DNA from 2 places in the Flexivirga sp. YIM B11880 genome. Region 1 is predicted to be linked to the other one. Evidence: riboswitches for the same ligand, from Rfam matches in the RefSeq annotation. Region 1 holds a riboswitch; the other holds the start of a gene.

Evidence for each region. Region 1 has a riboswitch for cobalamin ahead of ACN8HC_RS09050 (hypothetical protein). Riboswitches for the same ligand answer to the same signal wherever they lie in the genome.
Region 2: linked by a shared signal. The riboswitch ahead of ACN8HC_RS01560 (ribonucleoside-diphosphate reductase subunit alpha) and the one ahead of ACN8HC_RS09050 (hypothetical protein) in region 1 are both predicted to bind cobalamin.

Annotation. Positions count from the first base shown of each region.
Region 1 covers NZ_JBMAMH010000004.1:291,772-296,672, reverse strand. Annotated here, with positions in the region: gene glpK (glycerol kinase GlpK) at 1-717, shown strand, start outside; gene ACN8HC_RS09065 (hypothetical protein) at 707-1,543, opposite strand; gene ACN8HC_RS09060 (RNA polymerase sigma factor) at 1,536-2,069, opposite strand; gene ACN8HC_RS09055 (nucleoside/nucleotide kinase family protein) at 2,313-2,954, opposite strand; cobalamin riboswitch at 2,982-3,129, shown strand; gene ACN8HC_RS09050 (hypothetical protein) at 3,206-4,150, shown strand; gene ACN8HC_RS09045 (energy-coupling factor transporter transmembrane component T) at 4,147-4,901, shown strand, end outside.
Region 2 covers NZ_JBMAMH010000001.1:315,610-320,510, forward strand. Annotated here, with positions in the region: gene ACN8HC_RS01540 (ABC transporter ATP-binding protein) at 1-702, opposite strand, end outside; gene ACN8HC_RS01545 (alpha/beta hydrolase family protein) at 764-1,414, opposite strand; gene dcd (dCTP deaminase) at 1,414-1,989, opposite strand; tRNA gene ACN8HC_RS01555 (tRNA-Gly) at 2,089-2,159, shown strand; cobalamin riboswitch at 2,435-2,664, shown strand; gene ACN8HC_RS01560 (ribonucleoside-diphosphate reductase subunit alpha) at 2,798-4,901, shown strand, end outside.

The sequences.
Region 1 (4,901 bases):
TTCCTGCTGATGAACACCGGTGCCGACATCGTGTCGTCGACCCACGGGATGCTGTCGACGGTGGCCTACCTGCTGGCCGACGGGTCGAGGGCCTACGCGCTGGAGGGGTCGATCGCCGTGGCGGGTGGCCTCGTGCAGTGGGTCCGCGACGGGCTCGGGCTGGTCAGCACGGCGCCGCAGATCGAGACACTCGCCCGCAGCGTGGACGACAGCGGCGGCTGCGTGGTGGTGCCCGCATTCACCGGGCTCTTCTCGCCGTACTGGTCGTCCGGTGCCCGTGGCCTCATCTCCGGGCTGACCAGTTTCGTGACCGCCGGGCACCTCGCCCGGGCGGTGCTCGAGTCGTGCGCCTGGCAGACCAGCGATGTCGTCGAGGCCATGACCGCGGACGCCGGGGTGCCGCTGAAGTCGCTGCGCGTCGACGGCGGTATGACGTCCAACCACCTGATGATGCAGATGGTCGCGGACGTGCTCGACGTCTCCGTGGTGCGACCCACGACCAGTGAGACCGTGAGCCTCGGCGCCGCCTATCTGGCCGGCCTCGCCGTGGGCTACTGGTCCGATGTGAAGGTGCTGCGCCGCAACTGGCACCGTGCCGGCCAGTGGGATCCGCGGCTCAGCACGGAACGGCGCGAGACGCAGCGCGCCGCCTGGCGGGCGGCGATCTCCCGCACCCTGGACGACCGGTCCTGGCCGCCGGCGGGTGTCACCAGCTGACGGTGAAGGAGCCCTTGTCGTTGATCGCGCTCACGGCATACGCCGTGCCGGGGAAGCTCCACCCGCTCGTCTCGAACTGCGCGTCCGCCTTCCAGCCCTGCGCCGGGAGGGTCGCGCGCCAGAACGCGTCGATGTCCGTGGACAGGTAGGTGAGCCGGATCGTCAGCGACCGGTCCGCCCGGGAGGTGACTTCCCACTTCGTGCCGTCCGGCATCGGCAGCATCCGGGTGCCGTTGCCCGTGTCGGCGAGCGGCACGGGTCCGGTGTATTCACCGTCGCCGAGCACGCCGCTCTGCGGCAGACCCGGCGGCATCGTCGGGGGAAGCTGCGGCGTCGTCGTGGTCGAGCTGCTGGAACTGGACGGCACGCCGTGCCCGGTTGCGGTCCTCGGCGTGTTCGTGCTCGGTGCGGTCGTGGTCGGGGTGAGCTGTCGGGAGGGGGAGCTCAGCTGCCCGGACGGGCGAGCCACGTGCTGTGACGCCTTGCTCGCGGTGCTGGTCACCGCGCGCGCGGGCGTCGGCCCGATGCCGATCGTCGTGGTTGCCGAGCTGGCCGTCGCCGGACGCAGCGCGTTGGTCGGCTGGTGCCGGTCCGACGGATGAATGGCGAGCGTGACCACGCCGGCCACGGCTGCCGCAGCTGCCAGCATGCCCGCACCGGTGAAGATCCTCCGGGTCCGGCTCGGCCCGGAGGGCGACTGCAGCAGCGCGGCGACGGAATGCTCCCGGTCCAGGTCGAGGTCGTGCTGCTCGATCTGCTCGGCCCGGGCGGCGAACGCCTCGCGCAGGCGGCGCTCCAGGTCGTCGTGGTTGTCCGGCTCACTCATCGGGGGCGCCTCCTTCCTCCTGCATGATGCGGGCGAGGGCGGCCATCGCCCGGCTCGCTTGTGATTTCACGGTCCCCTTGCTGATCCCGAGCGCGGTGGCGATCTCCGCCTCGGAGAGCTCGGACCAGTAGCGCAGCACGAGCACCTCGCGCTGCCGCGGTGGCAGCTGGTCGACCGCACGCAGGACCTGCCGATGCTCCTCGGCCAGCAGCACGTCGCTGTCGGCCGGTGGCGCGATCTCCGGTTCGGCCACCTTCAGGTGCGCGCGCACGGTGCGCCGCCGGCGCAGCATCGAACGGGACTGGTTGACGACCGCTTGCCGCAGGTAGCCGACGGCCGCACCGGAGTCACGCAGCGCGGCCCGGTTGCGATGCATGCCGAGGAACGCTTCCTGCACCACGTCCTCGGCGCTCGCCAGGTCGTCGACGAGCAACCGGGCGAGCCGGACCATCTGCAGGTGATGGGTGCGGTAGAGCTCGGCCAGGTCGACCGAGTCTCCGCCGGTCATCGCGTCGCGCGGAAGCACAGATCCACGGTCACGGACCCGACCTCCCACGCGATACGGCCTCTCGGCATACATCGCCGGTGCGCTCACTGTCATGACGTCCCGGCCCCTCGCTCAGACCTTAACCAGTGATCGTTCCGATCGGTAACGCCGAGCGGGGACGGGGCGGTCGCCCCTCGTCCTGCCGTCACGGCGTCGCACCTCATGCTGGGAAGACGCACGGCGGGCGCGGAGGTTGCGCGCGAACAGCTGGTATGACGGGGCTCACGCCACCCGCAGGAACGCGTCCGCCCGGTCCCGGGTGCTGCGGATCAGCTCGGCGTTGCGCTCGTCGGAGCCGAGGGCCAGATCGGTCGCCTCCTGCATGGACGCGCCATACCTCCGCCGGCGGGCGATCAGCCAGTCGACCCGCAGCTGGTCCGGCGTGTCGACATACCAGATCGTGTCGAGCAGCCCGCTGAGCTCCGACCACGGCTCCTCCGGGGTCAACAGGTAGTTGCCCTCCGTGATCACCAGCCGGGTCTCGGGTGCGACCTCGATCGACCCGGCGACCGGGTCCTCCAGCAGACGCTCGAACGTCGGCGCCCAGACCGACCGGTCACGTTCCTTGCGGATCCGTTCGATCAGCGCGACGTAACCCGCGGCGTCGAAGGTGTGCGGCGCGCCCTTGTCAGCGGCCCAGCCCCGCGCGTCGAGCACCGCCTGGGCGAGGTGAAAGCCGTCCATCGGCACGACCACGGTCGGTATGCCGTGCGCCGTGCACCGGCGCGCCAGCGTCTTCGCGGCCGTCGACTTGCCCGCCCCCGGTGCTCCGGTGATCCCGACGATCGCCCGGTCCGTGCCGGCGGCGAGTTTCGCCAGCGCCCGCACTGCCTGGGTGAGATCGAGTTCTCGGATGGTGGTCACGTCAGGACTGTGCGGCATTCCGTGGCAATAAACAAGCGGTGCTACCGTTTTGGACTGACGCTCAGGCGAGCGTCCAGGTGCGAGCAGGGGAAGCCGGTGTGACTCCGGCGCTGACCCGCAGCCGTGAACGACCCAGGTCGTGAGCCGGAATACCTGCGCCACCCGTCACCGGAACCGACTGCCGCGGACTGCAGTCGCGGGCGATCTCGTGTCGCGCGTGGACCCCCGCGGCGCGAAAGGACGCACCGATCATGCCCGCCGCCTCCCGCCGCCTGCTGCGCTCGGCCGCTGCCGTTGCGCTCGCGACCTCGGCGACGAGCCTCGCGTATGCCGGGTCCGCTGCACCCGCACGAGCCGCCTCGGCACACAACGGCTACTGCACGAGCAGCGCCGGGGTGACGGTGGTGGTCGACTTCGGGCCGCTCGGCGGCGGTGTTGCGATCCGGTGCTCGCCGGTCGGCAGCGGCGCGACGGGTCTGCAGGCGTTGCAGGCGGCCGGGATCCCGATCCAGGGCACACAGCGTTATGGGCTGGCGTTCGTCTGCCGGCTCTACGGCCAGCCGTCCGCAACCACGACGCTGCCGAACGGTTATCACGAGCAGTGCGTCAACACGCCCCCGGCGAACGCCTACTGGAGCTACTCGAAGGCCGCGAACGGCGGATCGTGGTCGGTCAGCAGCGAGGGTGTCTCCTCCAGCCACGTCATTCCGGGTGGTTTCGAGGGCTGGTCGTTCAACGAGGGCAGCAACTCGGTGCCGCGCGCCACACCGACTCGACCGGTCACCGCCCCCCGGCCCACGAGCACGACGACCGCGCCGGCGCCGCCTCGTCATACGACCACGACCGCGCCCGCGCCGACCCATCCGACGAGGACCCGCCGGCCGACCCGCGCCGCGCGTCCGTCGTCCACCGCACCCGCGAGGACGTCGAGCACGCGCCCGACGAGCCATCACCCGGCGAAGAAGACGCACCGCACGACCGCTTCGGCATCGTCCACCTCCTCGAGTTCGTCGACCTCCAGCGGCGCGGCAGTCGCGGCGGGCGAACCGCCGGTCGCCAACAGCGACAAGCTCATCAAGCAAGCCAGCACGTCGTCGGGCGTCAACGCCACGACAGTCGTGGGCGGCGGCGTGCTCGCCGCGCTGGCGATCGGCGGGGCCGTGGTGTCGGTCATTCGACGGCGCCACCTCGGGTGAACCGGCTGCCGGCTCCCGTCCACCCGGTCGCCTGGTGGTTGTGGGCGATCGGTCTGGCGGTGGCGGCCTCGTTCACCACCAACCCGTTGCTGCTGCTCTTGCTGGTCGGCGTGTCGTGCTTCGTCGTCGTGCTGCGGCGCGGCAACGCACCGTGGGCGCGCTCGTTGCGGGTGTATCTCCTCCTCGGAGCGTTCATCGTCGTGGTGCGCGTGCTGTTCCGGTGCTTCCTTGGCGCGGGCGGTGGCGGTCCGGTGCTGCTCGACCTCCCTCGAATCCCGTTGCCACAGTGGGCTGCTGGCGTCACCCTGCTCGGCCCCGTCCATCTGTCGGATCTGCTCGACGGGCTGTATGACGGGCTGCATCTCGCGGCCATGGTCGTCTGTGTCGGTGCGGCCAACTCGCTGGCCAACCCGAAGCGGCTGCTCAAGGTGGTGCCGATCAGCCTCTACGACATCGGCACCGTCGTGGTCGTCTCGGTCTCGGTCTTCCCGCAGCTGGCCGAGAGCATCGGTCGGGTGCACCGCGCACAACGGTTGCGGCCGGCCCGCGGGGGTCGGTGGCACCTCGTGCGGCGGATGATCGTGCCCGTGCTCGCCGATGCGCTCGACCGGTCCCTGCTGCTGGCTGCGGCCATGGACTCGCGCGGTTACGGCCGCCGCGGACCGGCGCCGGTGCGGACACGTCGCGTGGTTGCGCTGATGACGGTGGTCGGGCTCATCGCACTGTGCATCGGCGTCTTCGGGGTGCTCGA
Region 2 (4,901 bases), on a different contig from region 1:
GGCGACGAAGTCGTCGATCGGGTGTGCCAGCAGGTATGCCGGATCGGCACACTGCGCGAGCTTGCCGCCGACCCGCATGACCACGATCTGGTCACCGAGCTTCAGCGCCTCGTCGATGTCGTGGGTGACGAAGACGATCGTCTTGCCGAGATCGCGCTGCAGCCGCAGGAACTCATCCTGCAGTTGCTCCCGCACCACGGGGTCAACCGCGCTGAACGGCTCGTCCATCAGCATCACCGGCGGGTCTGCCGCAAGCGCCCGGGCCACGCCGACGCGCTGTTGCTGCCCGCCGGAGAGCTGGGACGGCCATCGATCAGCGAAATCGCCCGGCAGGCCCACGAGTTCGAGCACCTCCTTGGCTCGCTGACGTGCCTGCTGTTTCGGCGTGCCGAGCAAGATCGGGACCGTGGCGACGTTGTCGACCACTCGCTTGTTGGGGAACAGGCCGGCGTGCTGGATGACGTAGCCGATGCCGCGACGCAAGCGTGCAGCATTGACCGACTGGACGTCCTGGTCGTCGATGAAGATGTGCCCGCTCGTGGGCTCGATCATCCGGTTGATCATCCGCAACGACGTCGTCTTGCCGCAGCCCGACGGCCCGACCAGCACGGTGATCTGGCCGGTCGGTGCCTCGAAGGAGAGATCGTCGACAGCCGTCTCTCCGCCGGCATAGGTCTTGACCACCTGCTCGAAGCGGATCATGGTCACCCAACGTAACAAGGACCACCGACATGTTCACACCGAAAACGCCCAGGTGGCGAGGTCAATGGTCCAGCAGAGTCTCGGCCAGGAAGTCGGTGGTATGGCGATGCCAGGCGGGCGCCCGCAACAGCATGGCGTGCCAGTCGGTCAGCTGCACGCTGCGGGCGTCACCGCCGGCATCGCCGATTCGCCGCACGAGCGCGGCACTCTTCCGTGGGTCGGTGACGGTGTCCTTGCTGCCGTGCAGAAGCAAAGTATGCCGGGTGACGAACGGCGCGACGTCATACTCCCGCGGGATCCAGGGGGCCAGGCCGACGATGGCGACGACGCCGTCGGTGCCGGCCACTTCGAGCGAGACCCGGCCACCCATCGAGTGACCGACCAGCGCGAGTGGAGCCTGCGGGTAGAGATCGCGCAGCCGCCGGAGAGCCCATTGCGCGTCGACGACAGGCGAACGTCGCTCGTCGTTGTAGCCGCGCACCGCGTCCCGGAGCGTGGCGACGGCGACCCGGCCGCGCAGGCCCCGCTCGATGCTGCGGCCGACCGCGAGCATCCGCAGGATCGGCGGGGCGTACTTGCTGGTCCGCTCCAGTCCGTGCTCGGCGCCGCCGTGCAGTAGCAGCGCCACCGCTTCCGGCCGGCGCCGGCCGTCGGGCAGGGTCAGGAACGGGTGCGCCCCCTCGTGCGACGGGCCGGCCTCGAAGCGATCCATCACACCTGGCTGCGGTGGAAGTTCACGTATGAGCGGCTCGCGGTGGGACCTCGCTGACCCTGATAGTGGGACCCGTATTTAGCACTGCCGTATGGACTTTCCGAAGGACTGCTGAGCTGGAAGAAGCACAGCTGACCGATCTTCATGCCCGGCCACAACTTGATCGGCAGCGTTGCGACGTTGGACAACTCCAGCGTCACGTGACCGGAGAACCCGGGGTCGACGAAGCCGGCCGTGGCGTGAGTCAGCAGACCGAGCCGGCCCAGGCTCGACTTCCCCTCGACCCGCGCGGCGACGTCGTCGGGCAGCGTCACCTGTTCGTAGGTCGAGCCGAGCACGAACTCCCCCGGATGCAGCACGAACGGCTCGCCGGCCTCGGTCTCGATGAGCCGGGTCAGCTCGTCCTGTTCGGCGGAGGGGTCGATGAAGGGGTACTTGTGGTTGTCGAAGAGCCGGAAGTATCGGTCGAGCCGGATGTCGATGCTCGACGGCTGGATCATCGCCTCGTCATAGGGGTCGAGGCGGACACGTCCGGCGTCGATCTGGGCGCGGATGTCGCGGTCGGAGAGCAGCACGGTGGTCACGCTACCGGGCGGGCAGTTGCGTTGTGGCGAGCCTTCGTGGGTTAGACTCCTGCCGGTCCGAGCGAGCGCCTTGGCGATCATTCGGGACACGCGAGTGTAGTTCAATGGTAGAACATCAGCTTCCCAAGCTGAATACGCGAGTTCGATTCTCGTCACTCGCTCTTCGGAGTTTTCTTCTCGTTCACACCCCGGCAGCCGCCCCTCCCCACGTGCCTTCTCCTGGCACCACGCCGCGCGCTCTCGCCGAGCCGACAACATCCGCACCGAGAGACATCCCAGGGTTGTCTCTCGGCGGCCGCGACACGCCCCTTGAGCCACCACGCCTGGCTGCCTCGCCATTTCTGCTCCGCGCCGTTCCGCGGATTTGACATCGCCGTAATTACGGGCATGCAACTACATCATGTTGGGCCTTGGCAAACTGGCTACCACTAGATAGTGTGTCTCTCGCAGCTGGTTCGACTCACGCGGCCGCCGTTTTGCGGCATACCGAGTGATTCGAGGCAAGAGGGAAGCCGGTGAGAGTCCGGCACTGCCCCCGCAGCGGTGAGTGAGGACGAAAGTCGTCAACAGCACTGGGTTGGACACCTGGGAAGCGACGACCGGTAGGTGTGCGCGGCCGCGCACGGAGTCACGAGTCCGAAGACCTGCCACTGCCCCGACCGCGCACCCGCGGCCGGGACCGACCGCAGCCCGCGCGGGAAGGGCTGACGAACGAGCGGCAGCGAGCCTCAGCGCGTCTGCTGCCCGCTCGCCGTCTTCCTCGCCGGGCCACAGTGAGGGAGAACGGGAGACACCGCACGTGGCCATACATGTCACCAAGCGCGACGGTTCACGCGAGCCGTATGACGCAGACCGCATCAACCGGGCGATCGAGCGAGCCGCAGACGGCCTGCCGAACGCCATGGCGATGACCATGCAGATCGCCTCGGAACTGGCGATCACACTCTTCGACGGCATCACCACCGAACAACTCGACGAGGCCGCGATCTCGGTGGCCGTGCAGAACGTCAAGGACGACCCGGACTTCGACGTCATCGCGTCCCGGCTGCTGCTGAAGACCATCTACAAGAAGGTGCTCGGCGACTTCGAGACCCGGTCCGAGCTCGCTCTGCTGCACCAGGCGCGGTTCCCCGGCTACGTCCGCGAGGCGGTCGAGGACGGGCTCTTCGACCCGCGGCTGGCGTCCGCCTTCAACCTCGAGCAGCTCGCCGCGGCACTCGACCACCACCTGGACGACGGACTGCGGTACATCGGCATCGTCACCCTCAAGAACCGTTACATGGCAACGGATTCCGACCGCCGGCCGCTGGAGGTGCCGGCCTACTTCTGGATGCGCGTGGCCATGGGTATGTCGGTCAACGAGAAGGACCCCACCCAGGCGGCGATCCGCTTCTACCGGAAGATGGCGTCCCTCGACTATCTGGCAGCCGGCTCCACGCTGGTCAATGCCGGCACCACCACGCCGCAGCTGTCCAACTGCTTCGTGATGCAGATGGACGACGACATCGAGCACATCGCCAAGTCGATGCGGGACGTCATGTGGTTGACCAAAGGAACCGGCGGCATCGGCCTTTCGGTGTCGAAGCTGCGCTCAGAAGGCAGTCCGATCCGCAGCAACCACACCTCCTCGACCGGTCCGATTCCGTTCATGCACACCATCGACTCGATCCTGCGGGCCGTGTCGCGGGGCGGGAAGAAGTTCGGAGCGCTGTGCTTCTACATGGAGAACTGGCACCTGGACTTCCCGCAGTTCATCGACCTGCGGCAGAACGCCGGCGACCCCTACCGGCGCACGCGTACGGCGAACACCGCCGTGTGGTTGTCCGACGAGTTCATGAAGCGGGTCGTCGCGGATGACGAGTGGTATCTCTTCGACCCGCTCGAAACGCCGGACCTGGTGGAGCTGGTCGGCGACGACTTCTCCCGCCGCTACCGGGAGTATGCCGCCCTCGCCGAGGCTGGAAAGCTGCGCTCCTTCAAGAAGATCCGCGCTCGTGCGCAGTGGAAGTCGATCCTCGTCTCGCTGCAGACCACCTCGCACCCATGGCTCACCTGGAAGGACACGATCAACCAGCGGGCGCTCAACGACAACACCGGCACCATTCACCTGTCCAACCTGTGCACCGAGATCACCCTCCCGCAGGACCGGGACAACGTTTCCGTCTGCAATCTGGCCTCGATCAATCTCTCTCGGCATCTGGCGCCCACCCCACGAAGTTCGACTCCCCCGCTGCGCTCCTCCGTCGATACTTCGCGGGGACCCCGGGCTGTCGAGGATGAGTGTGGCCAAGAGTGGGACTGGGATTGGGACCGGCTCGCCGAGTCGACCCGGCTGGCCGTGCGGCAGCTGGACAACCTCATCGACATCACCCGCTCGTCGGTGCCGGAGTCGGAGCACTCCAATGATCGGAATCGCGCAATCGGGCTGGGCTTCATGGGCTTCACCGACGTGGTGGAGAGGCTCGGACTGTCGTACGCGTCCGATGAAGCGGCGGACCTCATCGACCGGTTGGCCGAGTTCATCAGCTGGCACGCGATCGACGAGTCGTGCGATCTGGCTCAGGAACGTGGCGCGTACCCCAACTTCGAGGGATCCGGCTGGTCCCGTGGGCTCGTCCCGATCGACACCCTCGAGGTGCTGGAGCAGCGCCGCGGGGTTCAGGTCGATGTCCCGCGCACCAGCCGGATGGACTGGGACGCACTGCGCGCGCGCGTCACGGCCGGGGTGCGCAATGCGACCCTCATGGCGATCGCCCCGACCGCATCCATCGGTCTTGTCGCAGGTACCACACCGGGCCTGGATCCGCAGTTCTCTCAACTGTTCTCGCGCACGACGTCATCAGGGAAATTCCTGGAGGTCAACCGCAACCTGGTAGCTGCGCTGCAGGAGCGCGGCATCTGGG